2 regions of the Kitasatospora sp. NPDC001660 genome follow, and region 1 is predicted to be linked to the other one. Evidence: predicted binding sites of a transcription regulator. Region 1 holds the regulator's gene; the other holds the start of a gene.
The links. Region 1 encodes HrcA, which represses chaperone genes, less so after heat shock. Its sites were predicted from a motif close to TTNGCACTCNGNNNNNCNGAGTGCNAA; they were not measured.
Positions count from the first base shown of each region.

Region 1 (3,402 bases):
TCGGCGGCGAGCTCCCGGTAGCGGGACAGCAGCCGGGTGAGCAGGAAGCTGATCGCGTAGACGACGATCGACACCAGCGGGATGACCAGCGCGGCGATGGCCGCGTTCTGGTCGTTGTTGTTGCGCCCGCCGCCGCCCATGAACCCGCCGTACACGGCGATCCGGGTCATCGCCCCGGCGAGGACGCCGAGGAACCCGGCGATCGTCATCACGGCGACGTCCCGGTGGGCGACGTGCGAGAGCTCGTGCGCGAGGACGCCCTCCAGCTCCTCGGGCTCCAGCCGGCGCAGCAGTCCGGTGGTGACGCACACCACGGCGTTCTGCGGGTTGCGGCCGGTGGCGAAGGCGTTCGGCATGTCGTTGTCGGCGACCGCCACCCGGGGCTTGGGCATGTCGGCGAGGGCGCAGAGCCGGTCGATGGTGCCGTGCAGCTGCGGGTACTCCTCGGGGGACACCTGGCGGGCGCCCATCGCCCGCTCGGTGATCTTGTCGCTGAACCAGAACTGGGCCACGAACAGCCCGCCCGAGATCAGGACGATCAGCGGCCAGGCCCCGCGCAGCAGCACGATCAGCAGGCCGGTGAAACCGACGTACAAGAGCCCGATCACGAACATGGTCCCGACCATCCGGCCGGTCAGGCCGCGATCGGGCGCGAATCGGGTGTGCTGGGCCGAGCTCGACATCGCTTGCTCCTCCGTTCGCCGTCCGCTATCGATGCTGCCACCCGGACGGCCGCGGGGCACCACCCCCGCGCCGGGAACTGCGGGCAGGATCACTCCCGCCGTGCCGTTCCTGCCGTCGGACCCGGGCCGTACACTGGCAGGTACGGTTCTGGCACTCGTGCGTTCAGAGTGCCAAAGCCGGGGCCTTCCAGGGCCTGCAACATCGCGATGCGTCACAACGGACAACGTGCGAAGACGGAGGTACGTGCCCCATGGCCGGTGAGGTCCGCCAGCTGGACGACCGCAAGCTCGCCGTGCTCCGTGCGATCGTCCAGGACTACGTGGGCACCGAGGAGCCGGTCGGCTCGAAGGCCCTGGTGGAGCGGCACAACCTCGGGGTGTCCCCGGCCACCGTCCGCAACGACATGGCGGCGCTGGAGGAGGACGGGTACATCCACCAGCCGCACACCAGCGCCGGGCGCATCCCCACCGACAAGGGGTACCGCCTGTTCGTCGACAGGCTCGCCGAGGTCAAGCCGATGAGCGCGCCCGAGCGTCGCGCGATCCGGCACTTCCTGGAGGGCGCGGTCGACCTGGACGACGTCGTCATGCGCACCGTGCGGCTGCTCGCCCAGCTCACCCGGCAGGTCGCCGTGGTGCAGTACCCCTTGCTGAGCCGTTCGACCGTGCGGCACATCGAACTGGTCGCGCTCGCCCCGACCAAGGTGATGCTGGTCCTGATCACCAACACCGGCCGGGTCGAGCAGCGGACGGTGGACTGCCCGGGCACCGTCGGCGAGACCGTCCTGTCGGACCTGCGGGCCCGGATCAACACGCGGGCGGTCGGCCAGCGCCTGCCGGACGTACCGGCGGCGCTGGAGGAGCTGCCCGCGATGTTCGAACAGGTCGACCGGGCGACCGTCAGCACGGTCCTCGCGACGCTGTTCGACACGCTCGCCGAGCAGAACGAGGAGCGGATCATGCTGGCCGGCACGGCCAACCTGACCCGCTTCGGCCACGACTTCCCGCTCACCATCCAGCCGGTGCTGGAGGCGCTGGAGGAACAGGTCGTCCTGCTCCGCCTCCTGGGTGAGACCACGGACGCGGCGATGACGGTCCGGATCGGCCGGGAAATCGCCTACGAGGGGCTGAATTCCACCTCGGTGGTGTCGGTCGGCTACGGTTCGGGCGACGAGAGCGTGGCCAAACTGGGTGTGATCGGTCCGACCCGGATGGACTACCCGGGCACAATGGGGGCGGTGCGAGCGGTGGCGCGGTACGTGGGGCAGATCCTGGCCGAGTCCTAGCAAGGCAGCCGCCGTTGGACATCCGACGGTGGCGTCCAGTCGCAGCACTACTACAGGCGGAACAAGCGGAGCATTAGGTGGCCACGGACTACTACGCGGTACTCGGCGTCCGACGGGATGCGGGGCAGGACGAGATCAAGAAGGCGTTCCGGCGCCTGGCACGCGAACTGCACCCGGACGTCAACCCGGACCCGAAGACGCAGGAGCGGTTCAAGGAGATCAACGCCGCCTACGAGGTGCTCTCCGACCCGCAGAAGCGACAGGTGTACGACCTCGGCGGCGACCCGCTCTCCCCGGGCGGCGGCGGTGGCGCGGGCGGCTTCGGCGCCGGCGCGGCCGGTTTCGGCTTCTCCGACATCATGGACGCCTTCTTCGGCGCCGCGGCCGGCCAGCGCGGCCCGCGCTCGCGCACCCGCCGCGGCCAGGACGCCATGATCCGGCTGGAGATCAGCCTGGAGGAGGCCGCGTTCGGCACCACCAAGGAACTCCAGGTCGACACGGCGGTCACCTGCACCACCTGCAGCGGGGAGGGCGCCGCGCCCGGCACCTCCGCGCAGACCTGTGACATGTGCCGCGGCAAGGGCGAGGTCTCCCAGGTCACCCGGTCCTTCCTGGGCCAGGTCATGACCTCCCGCCCCTGCCCGCAGTGCCAGGGCTTCGGCACCGTCGTGCCGACCCCGTGCCCGGAGTGCGCCGGCGACGGCCGGGTCCGTGCCCGCCGCACCCTGACCGTCAAGATCCCGGCCGGTGTCGACAACGGCACCCGGATCCAGCTGGCCGGCGAGGGCGAGGTCGGCCCCGGCGGAGGCCCGGCCGGCGACCTGTACGTCGAGATCGCCGAGACCACGCACAGCGTCTTCCAGCGGCGCGGGGACGACCTGCACTGCACCGTCACCATCCCGATGACGGCCGCCGCGCTCGGCACCCAGGTGCCGCTGCAGACCCTGGACGGGCTGGAGGAGGTCGACATCCGGCCCGGCACCCAGTCCGGCCAGTCGATCCCGCTGCACGGCCGAGGCATCACCCACCTGCGCGGGGGCGGCCGGGGCGACCTGATAGTGCACGTCGAGGTGCAGACGCCCACCAAGCTCGACGCCGAGCAGGAGGAGCTGCTGCGCCGGCTCGCGGTGCTGCGCGGCGAGGAGCGCCCGTCCGGCCAGTTCGCGCCGGGCCAGCAGGGCCTGTTCTCGCGCCTGAAGGACGCGTTCAACGGCCGCTAGCCGTCCATGGAGGGGTGCCGGGGTCCTCGCCTCGGCACCTCTTTCGTGTTTCCCCCCTCGGGCCGCAGGCCCCACCCCGGAAAGGCTCCGCTCATGACCGCCCCCGTGTTCGTCGTCGAGACCGGGCGGCTCGCCGCCGCCGCGCCCGGGGCCGTGGTGCGCCTGGACGGGCCGGAGGGGCGGCACGCCGCGGCGGTGAAGCGGCTGACGGCG
Region 1 covers NZ_JBSFGU010000014.1:169,886-173,287, reverse strand. The annotation lists gene htpX (zinc metalloprotease HtpX) at 1-683, opposite strand, end outside; gene hrcA (heat-inducible transcriptional repressor HrcA) at 935-1,969, shown strand; gene dnaJ (molecular chaperone DnaJ) at 2,047-3,189, shown strand; gene ACWCXH_RS18105 (16S rRNA (uracil(1498)-N(3))-methyltransferase) at 3,283-3,402, shown strand, end outside.

Region 2 (3,402 bases), on a different contig from region 1:
GGAGGGACAGGACGACCGGGGCGAGCAGCGGGGTGAACAGGGTGAGCGAGCAGGGACGAGGGCAGGAACGGGTGGCACAGGAGCGGACGGCGCAGCGGCCGGAGGCCCAGGAGAAGGCGCAGGAGAAGGCCCGGGCCCAGGCGCGCCTCATCTTCGGCGACCCGCTGGACCGGCAGTCCCGGGACGACACCGACGCCGGCTGGGGCGACCGCCCCGGGGGCGGGGGCGGGCGGGGGCTGGACTGGTACCTGAGCCAGCGCCCGCCGCACCACGGGGACTGAGCGGAACGGCCTGGGCGGAACGGACTGGGCGGAACGGAGAGCGGGGGGCGGAGGCCGCCCTCAGCGCTGCGGGGCGACCAGGGCGTCGCGGATCTCGGTGAGCAGCTGGACCTCCTTGGCCTCGACCTCCTCCGTGACCTCGTCGGGGCTCTTGCGCTTGGCGGCCAGCCGGTTCATCGGCATGATCAGGACGAAGTAGACGACCGTCGCGGTGATCAGGAACTGGAGTACGGCGCTGAGCACCGAGCCCCACAGGACGAGGATCCCGGACGTGACCGCACCGGTGGCGCTCACCTCGCAGGGCCCCTTGAGGCAGGAACTGTACGCCGCCAGGTCCTTCGTCCCGAAAACACCGACGATCGGATTGATCACGCCCTTGACGAAGGCGTTGACGATGTTGGTGAAGGCCGCACCGATGACGACGGCGACGGCGAGTTCGACGACGTTTCCACGCAGCAGGAATTCCTTGAAGCCCTTCATGCCGCCTCGAACGACGAAGTCGTCGACCGGTTACGGGTGATCACCCGAAGCCCCGGATCGACAACCCGCCTGGCCCAGGGCGCCACTCGACGGCGGCGGCGATCCGGCTCGCGCGGGCCCGAGCGCGAGCGCCGCGGCCACCGCGAGCAGCACCAGCGCCGGCACCCCGGCCCGCCGCCGGACGGCGTGCCGCCAACGGTGCCAGCCGCCGGCCCCGCGCCGGATCGGCCGGAAGCTCGGCACCGCCCGGCGGGGCGGCACTGCGGGCGCGGGGAGTGGTACGGAACAGCTGAGGGCGTTCATCGGGAACCACCTCCGGGGTCGGCCGGTCTCTGGTGACCCCACGATGAGCGTCCGCGCCGAAAGGCGGAAGGCGTTATCCGCAGCCTGTGGAAAACCCGGCCCTGTGGACAACTTCGTCCACCCGTCCGAGCTGATCCGGCCCGTCGGCGGTGACGGGGCAAGTGAGGGCGAGGACGGCGAAAAGGCCCGCCGCCCTCGCGTGAAGCGGGGCAACGGGCCTTTCGCGGCGTGCTGGAGTCAGCTGGCGGCCGGAGCCGGGGAGGACGAACCCGAGGAGGACGAGCCCGTGGAGGACGACGTCGAGGCCGAGGACGACGAGGGCGACGTCGACGAGCCGGAGGACGAGGAGCTCACCGAGCTGCTGGAGGACGAGCGGCTGTCGGTCCGGTAGAAGCCGGAGCCCTTGAAGACCACGCCCACGGCCGAGAAGACCTTGCGCAGCTTCCCCTGGCAGTCGGGGCAGGTGGTCAGCGCGTCGTCGGTGAACTTCTGCACCGCCTCCAGGCCGTTGCCGCACTCGGTGCACTGGTACTGGTACGTGGGCACTTGTCTTCCTCCTGGCACTCGCGCCTGATGAGTGCTAACGATGGTCAATGATGCGGTATTCCGCTGGATGAGTCCAGCGACTCCGGTGTGACATGGGCCCGGTCCGGACGCCCGACGGCGTCGCTCCGGGGCCGCCCCGGCGCCCCTCAGCCCTTGGTGGCGCCCACCAGCTGGGGTTCGACGGCATCCGCGCCCGACCCCGCGACCACCGTGCTCGGCCCGCCCGACGGCGTCAGCAGGTGCCGCAGCGAGACCAGCGCCGTCAGCCCCAGCCCGGCGCCGATCGCCGGCACCAGGAACCCGGCCGACGGCCCGTGGCCGTCGATCAGCCGCCCGGCGACCATCGAGCCGACCGCCAGGCCGAGGCCGATGGCACCGGTCAGCCAGGTGAACGCCTCGGTCTTGGCACCGTCCGCGACCAGTGTCTCGACCAGGGTGTAACCGCTGATCAGGGTCGGCGCGATGGCCAGACCGCAGACCAGCCCCGCGATCGAGAGCGTGACCAGGTTGGGCATCGCCCACAGCGTCGAGCAGCCCAGCACCAGCAGCGTGTAGCTGATGACCATCCGCTGCTGCACCGCGCGCCGCCAGGCGATCGCGCCGTAGAGCGCACCGGCCACCATCGAGCCGCCGGCGAAGATCCCGTACACGGTGCCGGCGGCGGCGTGCTGACCGACCGAGTCGGCGAAGGCGTTGACCGAGACCTGCATGCCGCCGAACACGGCACCCACCCCGAGGATGGCCCCGGCCAGCAGCCGGACGCCGGGCGAGGCGAGTGCGGAGACGCGCTGCGCCCCGGGCCGCGGCAGGATCCGGGCGGGCGCGGTGCGGCGCTGGGCGGCGAAGACCAGGCCGCCGGCGAAGGTCAGCGCGGCCTCCGCGATCAGGCTCGCGGAGGGGTTGACCGAGGTGGCGATCTTGGCGGCCAGGATCGGGCCGACCACGAAGGTGAACTCGTCCGTCACGGACTCGAACGCGAACGCGGTGCTCACCTTGGCGGCCGAGGAGGCGGACGCGCCCTCGGCGCTGAGCTTGGCCACCCAGCGGGCCCGGACCATCGCGCCGATCTGCGGCACGCTCGCGCCGGCCGGGACGGCGGCCAGGAACAGGCTCCAGGCCGGCGCGTGGCCGTTCGCCAGCGTGATCAGCGCGGCGACCGAGACGGCGTGCACGAGGACGGTCGGGACGAGGACGGTGGCCTGCCCGTAGCGGTCCGCGAACCGGCCGGTCTGCGGGCCGATCAGGGCCTGGGCGACGGCGGCGACCGCTGAGACCGTGCCGGCCGTGCCCCACGAGCCCCCGGTGCCCGTGACGAGCATCAGGATGCCCATGCTGAGCATCGCGTAGGGCAGCCGCGCGACGAACGCGGGTGCCAGGAACGTCCAGGCACCCGGCGTGCGCAGCAGCGCGCCGTATCCGACGCGCGCGGGTGCGGCGTCCGGAGCGGTGCGGGTGTCCGTGGAGTCGTCGACCGTTCGGCGGGCCGTCACGGTCGTCCTTCCTGCTGCCTGGTAGCGCGGCAAGGGCATGGGGTGGCCCCGACGGCGCCGAGAGTCGTCCTCTCGCGCGTCGACCGGGGTAGATACCGGGCCGCTCCGGCGTGTTGCCGAGAGCCGGGCCGCAGCCGCCGAGCGGTCGCGCCAACTCTGCATCAGGCAGATACTGGGTTGGTCAAAACGATGGTTCGGCCAGCATACAGTTACGCGCGTAGATGAGCCAGGCCCAGCCATCCCACCAGGCAGAAGCGGCCCGCGAGCCCCCCGAGCCCCGCGAGCCCCCCGAGCCCCGCCGA
Region 2 covers NZ_JBSFGU010000027.1:102,438-105,839, reverse strand. The annotation lists gene ACWCXH_RS26095 (hypothetical protein) at 42-281, shown strand; gene mscL (large conductance mechanosensitive channel protein MscL) at 342-761, opposite strand; gene ACWCXH_RS26085 (FmdB family zinc ribbon protein) at 1,302-1,610, opposite strand; gene ACWCXH_RS26080 (MFS transporter) at 1,757-3,100, opposite strand.
Region 2: the regulator HrcA is predicted to act here: its motif matches at 1,622-1,648, upstream of ACWCXH_RS26085 (FmdB family zinc ribbon protein).